Linked DNA regions of Laspinema palackyanum D2c. The protein of the gene in region 1 interacts with the protein of each later gene in a pairwise test. Links are inferred from orthologs where the notes say so. Each region holds a gene or a part of one and is shown on either strand. Other genes may lie near its edges.

What was found.
Region 2: the proteins of rlmB (region 1) and NG795_RS06735 interact in binary tests that used the Escherichia coli proteins (3 or more experiments, as listed by UniProt). The link is inferred for Laspinema palackyanum D2c from one-to-one orthologs.

What each region holds. Positions count from the first base shown.
Region 1 is NZ_JAMXFD010000022.1:8,293-11,457, forward strand. The notes cover bases 1-2,838. They hold rlmB (23S rRNA (guanosine(2251)-2'-O)-methyltransferase RlmB), read left to right. Parts: upstream 1-938; coding sequence 939-1,739; downstream 1,740-2,838. Other genes in these bases: NG795_RS20930 (Mini-ribonuclease 3), read left to right, coding at 1-484; NG795_RS20940 (DUF1816 domain-containing protein), read left to right, coding at 1,810-2,094; NG795_RS20945 (alpha/beta fold hydrolase), read right to left, coding at 2,117-2,838. Also shown: more of NG795_RS20945, read right to left, coding at 2,839-2,986; NG795_RS20950 (serine hydrolase), read right to left, coding at 3,091-3,165. UniProt on the Escherichia coli protein: Specifically methylates the ribose of guanosine 2251 in 23S rRNA.
Region 2 is NZ_JAMXFD010000003.1:377,270-380,542, reverse strand. Bases 232-3,177 are described here. They hold NG795_RS06735 (NAD(P)H-hydrate dehydratase), read left to right. Parts: upstream 232-893; coding sequence 894-2,462; downstream 2,463-3,177. Other genes in these bases: NG795_RS06740 (hypothetical protein), read left to right, coding at 232-768. In the rest of the region: more of NG795_RS06740, read left to right, coding at 1-231. UniProt on the Escherichia coli protein: Bifunctional enzyme that catalyzes the epimerization of the S- and R-forms of NAD(P)HX and the dehydration of the S-form of NAD(P)HX at the expense of ADP, which is converted to AMP.

The DNA.
Region 1 (3,165 bases):
AGCTAATCTAGTCGCTGATGTCCCCCCCGGTGCTATGGCGTTTGAGCGCCAGGACTACTTGTCCCTGATGCTCCCCGTCAAAAAATTATCGGCCCCGGAAATTCAACAGCTATCACCCATCGCCCTAGCCTATCTGGGAGATGCAGTGTACGAACTGTTTATCCGCGCCTGGTATTTACGACCACCGAAACGCCAGAAGCTCTATCATAATTGTGTGGTGTCGCAAGTGCGAGCCGAGACCCAAGCACGAATGCTGCGATCGCTCGAACCGTTCCTAACCCCGACCGAACTTGAGATTCTCAAACGCGGGCGCAATGCTGCCACGGGAGGGCCAAAACGAGTTGATGCCGCAATTTATCAACAGGCAACAAGCTTGGAAAGCCTGATGGGATATTTATACCTCACCGATCCCAACCGCTTGATCTACCTATTCACCCAATTAAATCTCGAACCCCTCGAAAGTGGTGGCTCTACTGAACTATAAAGTCAGTTCCACCCATTACCCTCACGCTGATTCCCACCCTTGAGCTTCCCCAACCGGGAAAGAGACTCAACACCACATTGGGATGAAGCCATCTACCCCCCCAATCATAATTGTCATGCCTGGTAAACCCGAAAATTTGAAGCCCTCAGTCCGATCCAAGCGAGAATCTTATCCAAAAAAAGACAGTGGACAGGGATCGTCTTATCCGAAAAAAGACAGTGGGCAGGGATCGTCCTACCCGAAAAAAGATTATGGACAGGGATCGTCTTATCCGAAAAAAGACAGTGGGCAGGGATCGTCCTATCCGAAAAAAGACAGTGGGCAGGGATCGTCTTATCCGAAAAAAGATTATGGACAGGGTTCCTCCTACCCGAAAAAGGACGGGAAAAGTCGCAAATCCTTTCCCCCGGGTTCTGCCCAACCCGCCCTTGACCCAGATACAGACCTCAAAGATATGATTTACGGTCGCCATACTGTATTGAGTGCTTTAGAGGGAGAGCGGCAACTGCATCGGGTCTGGATTACGGCTCAATTGCGGTATGATCCCCGCTTTCATACGGCGATCGCCACCGCCAAAGCTACGGGAACGGTGATTGATGAAGTGGATTACCGACGCCTGGATCTGCTGACTCACGGGGAAAATCACCAAGGGGTTGCCGCACAGGTTTCTCCCTATACCTATTGGGAACTCCCGGATCTAATTGCCAATGCCTTAAAGGTATCCGATCGTCCAGTCCTCCTTATGGGTGATGGGATTAACGACCCTCACAATTTAGGGGCAATGATTCGCACCGCTGAGGCGATCGGCGCTCAGGGGATGGTGATCCCCCAAAGACGAGCGGTTGGGATCACATCAACGGTGATGAAAGTCGCCGCCGGTGCCTTAGAATTTTTTCCGGTTGCCCGGGTGATCAATCTCAGTCGAGCCTTGGAAGAGTTAAAGGAAGCCGGGTTTTGGATCTATGGCACTGCCGCCAACGCGCCTTCGGCTGTGAGCAGCATCGAATTTAGCCGACCCACGGTTTTGGTCGTGGGATCCGAAGGGGAAGGTTTGAATTTGTTGACACAACGTCACTGTGATGAGTTAATTTCTATCCCCCTCCAAGGAAAGATCCCCAGCCTGAATGTCTCAGTAGCAACGGGCATGGCGCTTTACGAGATTTTTCGTCAGCGATGGACCCAGCGTCCGAATATGGGAAATGTGAAGAAAAATACTGTTGAAAAAATAAATCCAAGGGAGTATAAAGAAATGTAAATTAACCCGTCTGCTCGAACCAAGACTTAATAGCACCTCGTCGTCATACAACGGTAAATAGGGGAATGATATGAAGGAATTGAAAGAAATCTTGATTAGCTTGCTGAACCTTTTAGGCTGGGCCTGGTGGGTAGAGATTGCCACAGACAATCCTCGGTGTACTTACTACTTTGGACCATTCCTGAGTAAAACGGAAGCCGAAACCGCTAAAAACGGATATATAGAAGACCTCGAACAAGAAAGCGCTCAGGGCATTTCCTTTGCGGTCAAACGCTGCAAACCCAGCGATCTCACGGTTTATGAGGAGCCGGGGGAGATGAATAGTCGGGGAAAATCCCCGGCATATAGCGGTTAGTTTGAATTGGGAGGCTGCCTGATTATTGGGAAGAAAGCTCGGATGGTGCAACGACTTGGGGATGGCGATCAATCCAGCGATCCATATCCCCGAGGACTTGCGCCGGTATTTCCCAAGGAAACAGGTGAGCGGTATTGGGGTAGCAGATGAATTCAGATTTTTTTAGGTGATCAGCGGTTTCCCGACTCGAATCTGCGGTAATGTGGCGGTCGGCTTCCCCCGCCATGACTAAGGAGGAACAAGTGATTTGTTCTAGGTCAGAGAGTCGGTTGTAGCCCCCTGTGAGGGCGGCGTTGAGCGCATTACGAGCCGGACGGCTGGTTTGAAGATAGGCAGACATCCCCCGAGAAGCGAGGTATTGGTAAGCGACGGGAGTATGTTGCTGAATTAGGTAACGAAAGAGCGATCGCCGGCCCAAGGTTTCGATATTCCATTGCCAACTCGGAACGACTCGATTAATAATCCCGGAGACTCCGGTAAAGGCTAAATCTTGCCAACTAATCGGGGGATGGGAACTCCGGGGACGGGCAGCAGAAGCGACTAACATCAATCCCGTGACGCGATCGGGGTGTCGCAACGCCAGTTCCATTGCCAAAATCCCTCCCAGAGACCAACCTAAGAGTAAAAAGCGATCGACCCCGAGGCGATCGAGCAATGCTTCTATATCCTGAAGATGGTCCGTCATTTGAAAGCGCCCTCGGGTGCGGCTTTTCCCGTACCCTCGCAAATCTGGGGCAATGGTTTGGAATCTTTGGCTCAAATGGTCCGTAAACACAGACATGGAAGCCCCGTGACCCGGATGGCCATGCAAACAGAGAATCGGAAAGCCGGATCCCCGGACAAGCGCACTTAAGTGATGCGGCGAATAAGTTAGAGGTGGAGTGGACACCATGTCGAATTGCTCAGGTCAGAGGTTTTCCTTTTCATAGTATCGGGATCGACTCCCTAGCGGCTACTGATCCCCCATCTGGTATTGCTCGCTACAACCCCTTGCCTTTAGAGTTGACCACTGCGGAAGAGATATTCTGAGATTTCCGAAATAAACTGACGAATACTCGGTTCGCTATAGGC
Region 2 (3,273 bases), on another replicon or contig:
TCGACCCGATCGCCTGACGTCTGGGTAGGGGCGATTTTAGGGTTGGGTTTAACGGTGGGAGTCGCTGCTGAGTTGTTGCTACTCTCTCAACGGGCGAGCGCTCAATCACCCCTCCCCCAAATTCCCGCTGCTCAACAATTTCCATTACAACAGCCGCAACAACAGCTACAACCATCCCTCCAACTTCCGGTGCCCGCGCAGCAACCCCCCTTTGCAGACCCCGGACCGATTCCCCAGTTTGATCTCCCTCCGGCCCCACCCCCGCTGCCTCCACTCCCGAGTTCTCGTCGTTATGTGGTCTATATCCCCACCAATAACCCCATCGTTCTCGCCCAAGTTCGGTTAATCGAACCGGAGGCATTTATCAAGGATTTGGACGGAAAAACGGTGATTCAAGCGGGGATGTTTGTGAATAACTCCAATGCCTACCGACGGGCGCGAGAGTTAGAGTTATTAGTTGGAATTCGCTCAGCGATCGGCACAATTGAGCCAATCTCCCCGGCGATCGCCACTGCTGCTGATCCAGGTGCCTCTGTGGGCATTTCTAATCCCTATTTTGTGGTAATTCCAGGTAACGCTAATGACTTTTCCCGGATTACTACTCAATTAACCACTGCGGGAATTGCCTCCCAAGAAATCTCGGTTCGCACGGCTCCTTTTGGACCGCATCTGGCGATCGGACCTTACCCCAATCGCATCACGGCTCAACAAGAAAGCGGCTATATTCGTAATTTTGGCATTGATGCTCGGGTTCATCAATATGAGTAATCAACCCAGAAACGCTCAAGCTTAAAATCAAGCACCAGCCCGATCGGGAACAAGATGCTCCCACTCCTGGAAACCCAGGCTTTCAACCGCCCTCTGAGTTGCCCATTCATTCACAAATTCGGCCCGTGTTACCACAACAAAACCGCCAAAACCAGATTAATCAATTCATCGTGACTTCATCGCAAATGAGCGCAATTGAAGAGCGAATCTTTGCCGCAGGAATGCCGGTGGCTGCATTGATGGAAAAGGTTGCCCAAGCTATTTTTAAGCGCTTGGTTGCCCTCTATCCTCGTCCCGGAGTCCAACGAGTTGGAGTTTTGGTAGGTCCGGGTCACAATGGCGGGGATGCTTTGGTGGTCGCCCGAGAGTTACATTTTTCCGGATATGATGTGCTGATTTATCGACCCCTTTCTAAAAGTAAGGAGTTGACCGAGAAGCATGGGGAATATGTGGCGAGTTTGGGGGTGGAGTTTTTTGACCAAATCGAACCCCTCCTAAATTGCGATTTGATTGTGGATGGATTATTTGGATTCGGATTAGAACGGTCAATTTCTGGAGAGATTGCTCCGGGAATTGACCGAGTAAATGAACAGTTTCAACCCGTAATTAGTATTGATTTACCCTCGGGGTTGCATACGGATACGGGAGCAGTTTTAGGAACAGCAATTCAGGCGAATCATACTTTTTGTTTGGGATTATGGAAGTTAGGACTATTTCATGATCAAGCGTTGGCTTATGTGGGGAAGGCGGAATTAATTGATTTTGATATTCCTTTGGCAGATATTCACGCAGTGTTAGGCGATCGCAATCCTATCCACCGAATTACCTCAGCGGAGGCCCTCGCCCATCTCCCCCTTCCCCGTCCACAATTGACCCACAAGTATAAGGAAGGACATCTCCTGGCAATCTGTGGTTCTCAACGCTATATGGGTGCGGCCCTATTATGCGGATTGGGCGCGAAGGCATCGGGGGTGGGAATGTTGACGATCGCCGTTCCTAAATCGCTCAAACCTTACATGAGTCAGCAATTAGCCGATGCGTTGATTGTCGGATGTCCCGAAACTGCATCCGGGGCGATCGCCCATTTGCCCGATAGTATCGACTTGAGTTCCTTTGGTGCGATCTCCTGTGGCTGTGGTTTGACCCCGGATGCAATGGCAGTAGTCCAAGCCGTCTTAGAAAGCGATCGGCCCTTGATTTTAGATGCCGATGGATTAAATGCTTTGGCGCAATTGGGGACCATTCCCACTCTCTCCCAACGAGACGCCTTTACCCTGTTGACTCCCCATCCCGGAGAATTTAAGCGTCTGTTTCCCGAGGTTGAAGGAGAAGCGGAGGATGGGGTGCGGGCTGTACGTCGGGCTTCTGAGCAAAGTGGGGCGGTGGTGATGCTCAAACAAGCCAGAACGGCGATCGGCTATCCCGATGGATCGGTTTGGATTAACCCAGAAAGCACCCCGGCATTGGCGCGAGGTGGGAGTGGAGATGTCTTAACCGGGTTATCTAGCGGATTAATTGCTCAGGCGATCGCCCGGAAAATTCCCATAGAACCCCTCGTGCAAACCGCAGTCTGGTGGCACGCCCAAGCGGCCATTTCCGCTGCCACGATTCGCACGGAATTAGGGGTAGATCCAGTGACGTTAAGCGAGTATTTACTAACGGTTTTACCCCAGTTCCTGCGATCGGGCAATTAGAAATTTTGCTCCAGTCCCTGGAGAACAACCCTAAAGTCTCAGTTGAAAATCTGGTTTCCTGGCAACTACCCCCCAAACAAAACAACACCCAAGACTTACTCGCTGAGTGATTTCCTCTTTTTTGCAATGTTCGCAGTCTACCTAACTTAAACAGTTTAGGATTATTTCTGCCGAGTCCACTATTTGAGGAAATATCAGCCCTTAGTTTGGGTGTTGTTCGGGTTTTGGTACGAGACAGATGTTAGATTAAACAGCTTGAACCTCTTTATGCTAATTTGAACTTGGCTGTTGTAATCTGCCAGGGAAGCTCTTTGTTGCTTCCATATATTTAATTTAGCACGCTTTTGAGTAATGGCAAGGGAATGATATAAAACTTTACTTAATTTACCAGAGGCTGGGTTACCTCGTAAATTGATCTGAATTCAGGGCAGAACCTCGGATGAATGCTTGTTTCCGAAGTAGATTCTGATTAGGGAGCAGCGCGATCGCCACTTCTCCTCTTCTTCAAGAGACTCCATCCGATCGCCTCCGGAGGGATTTTAAAAATTGAGTTTCCGGGCAACTGCCGGCCAAACAAAACAACACCCAAGACCGACTTGCTGAGTGATTTCCTCTCAATTTCAATGTTCGCAGGCTGCCTAACTTAAAAAGTTTAGGAGTATTGCTGCCGATTCCACGATTTGAGGAAATATCAGACTTTGGTTTGGGTGTTGTTCGGGTTTTGATACGACGAGACAGATGTTAGATTAAACAGCTTGAACCTCTTTAAGCTAATTTGAACTTGTCTGCTGTTTTCTGCCAGGGAAGCTCT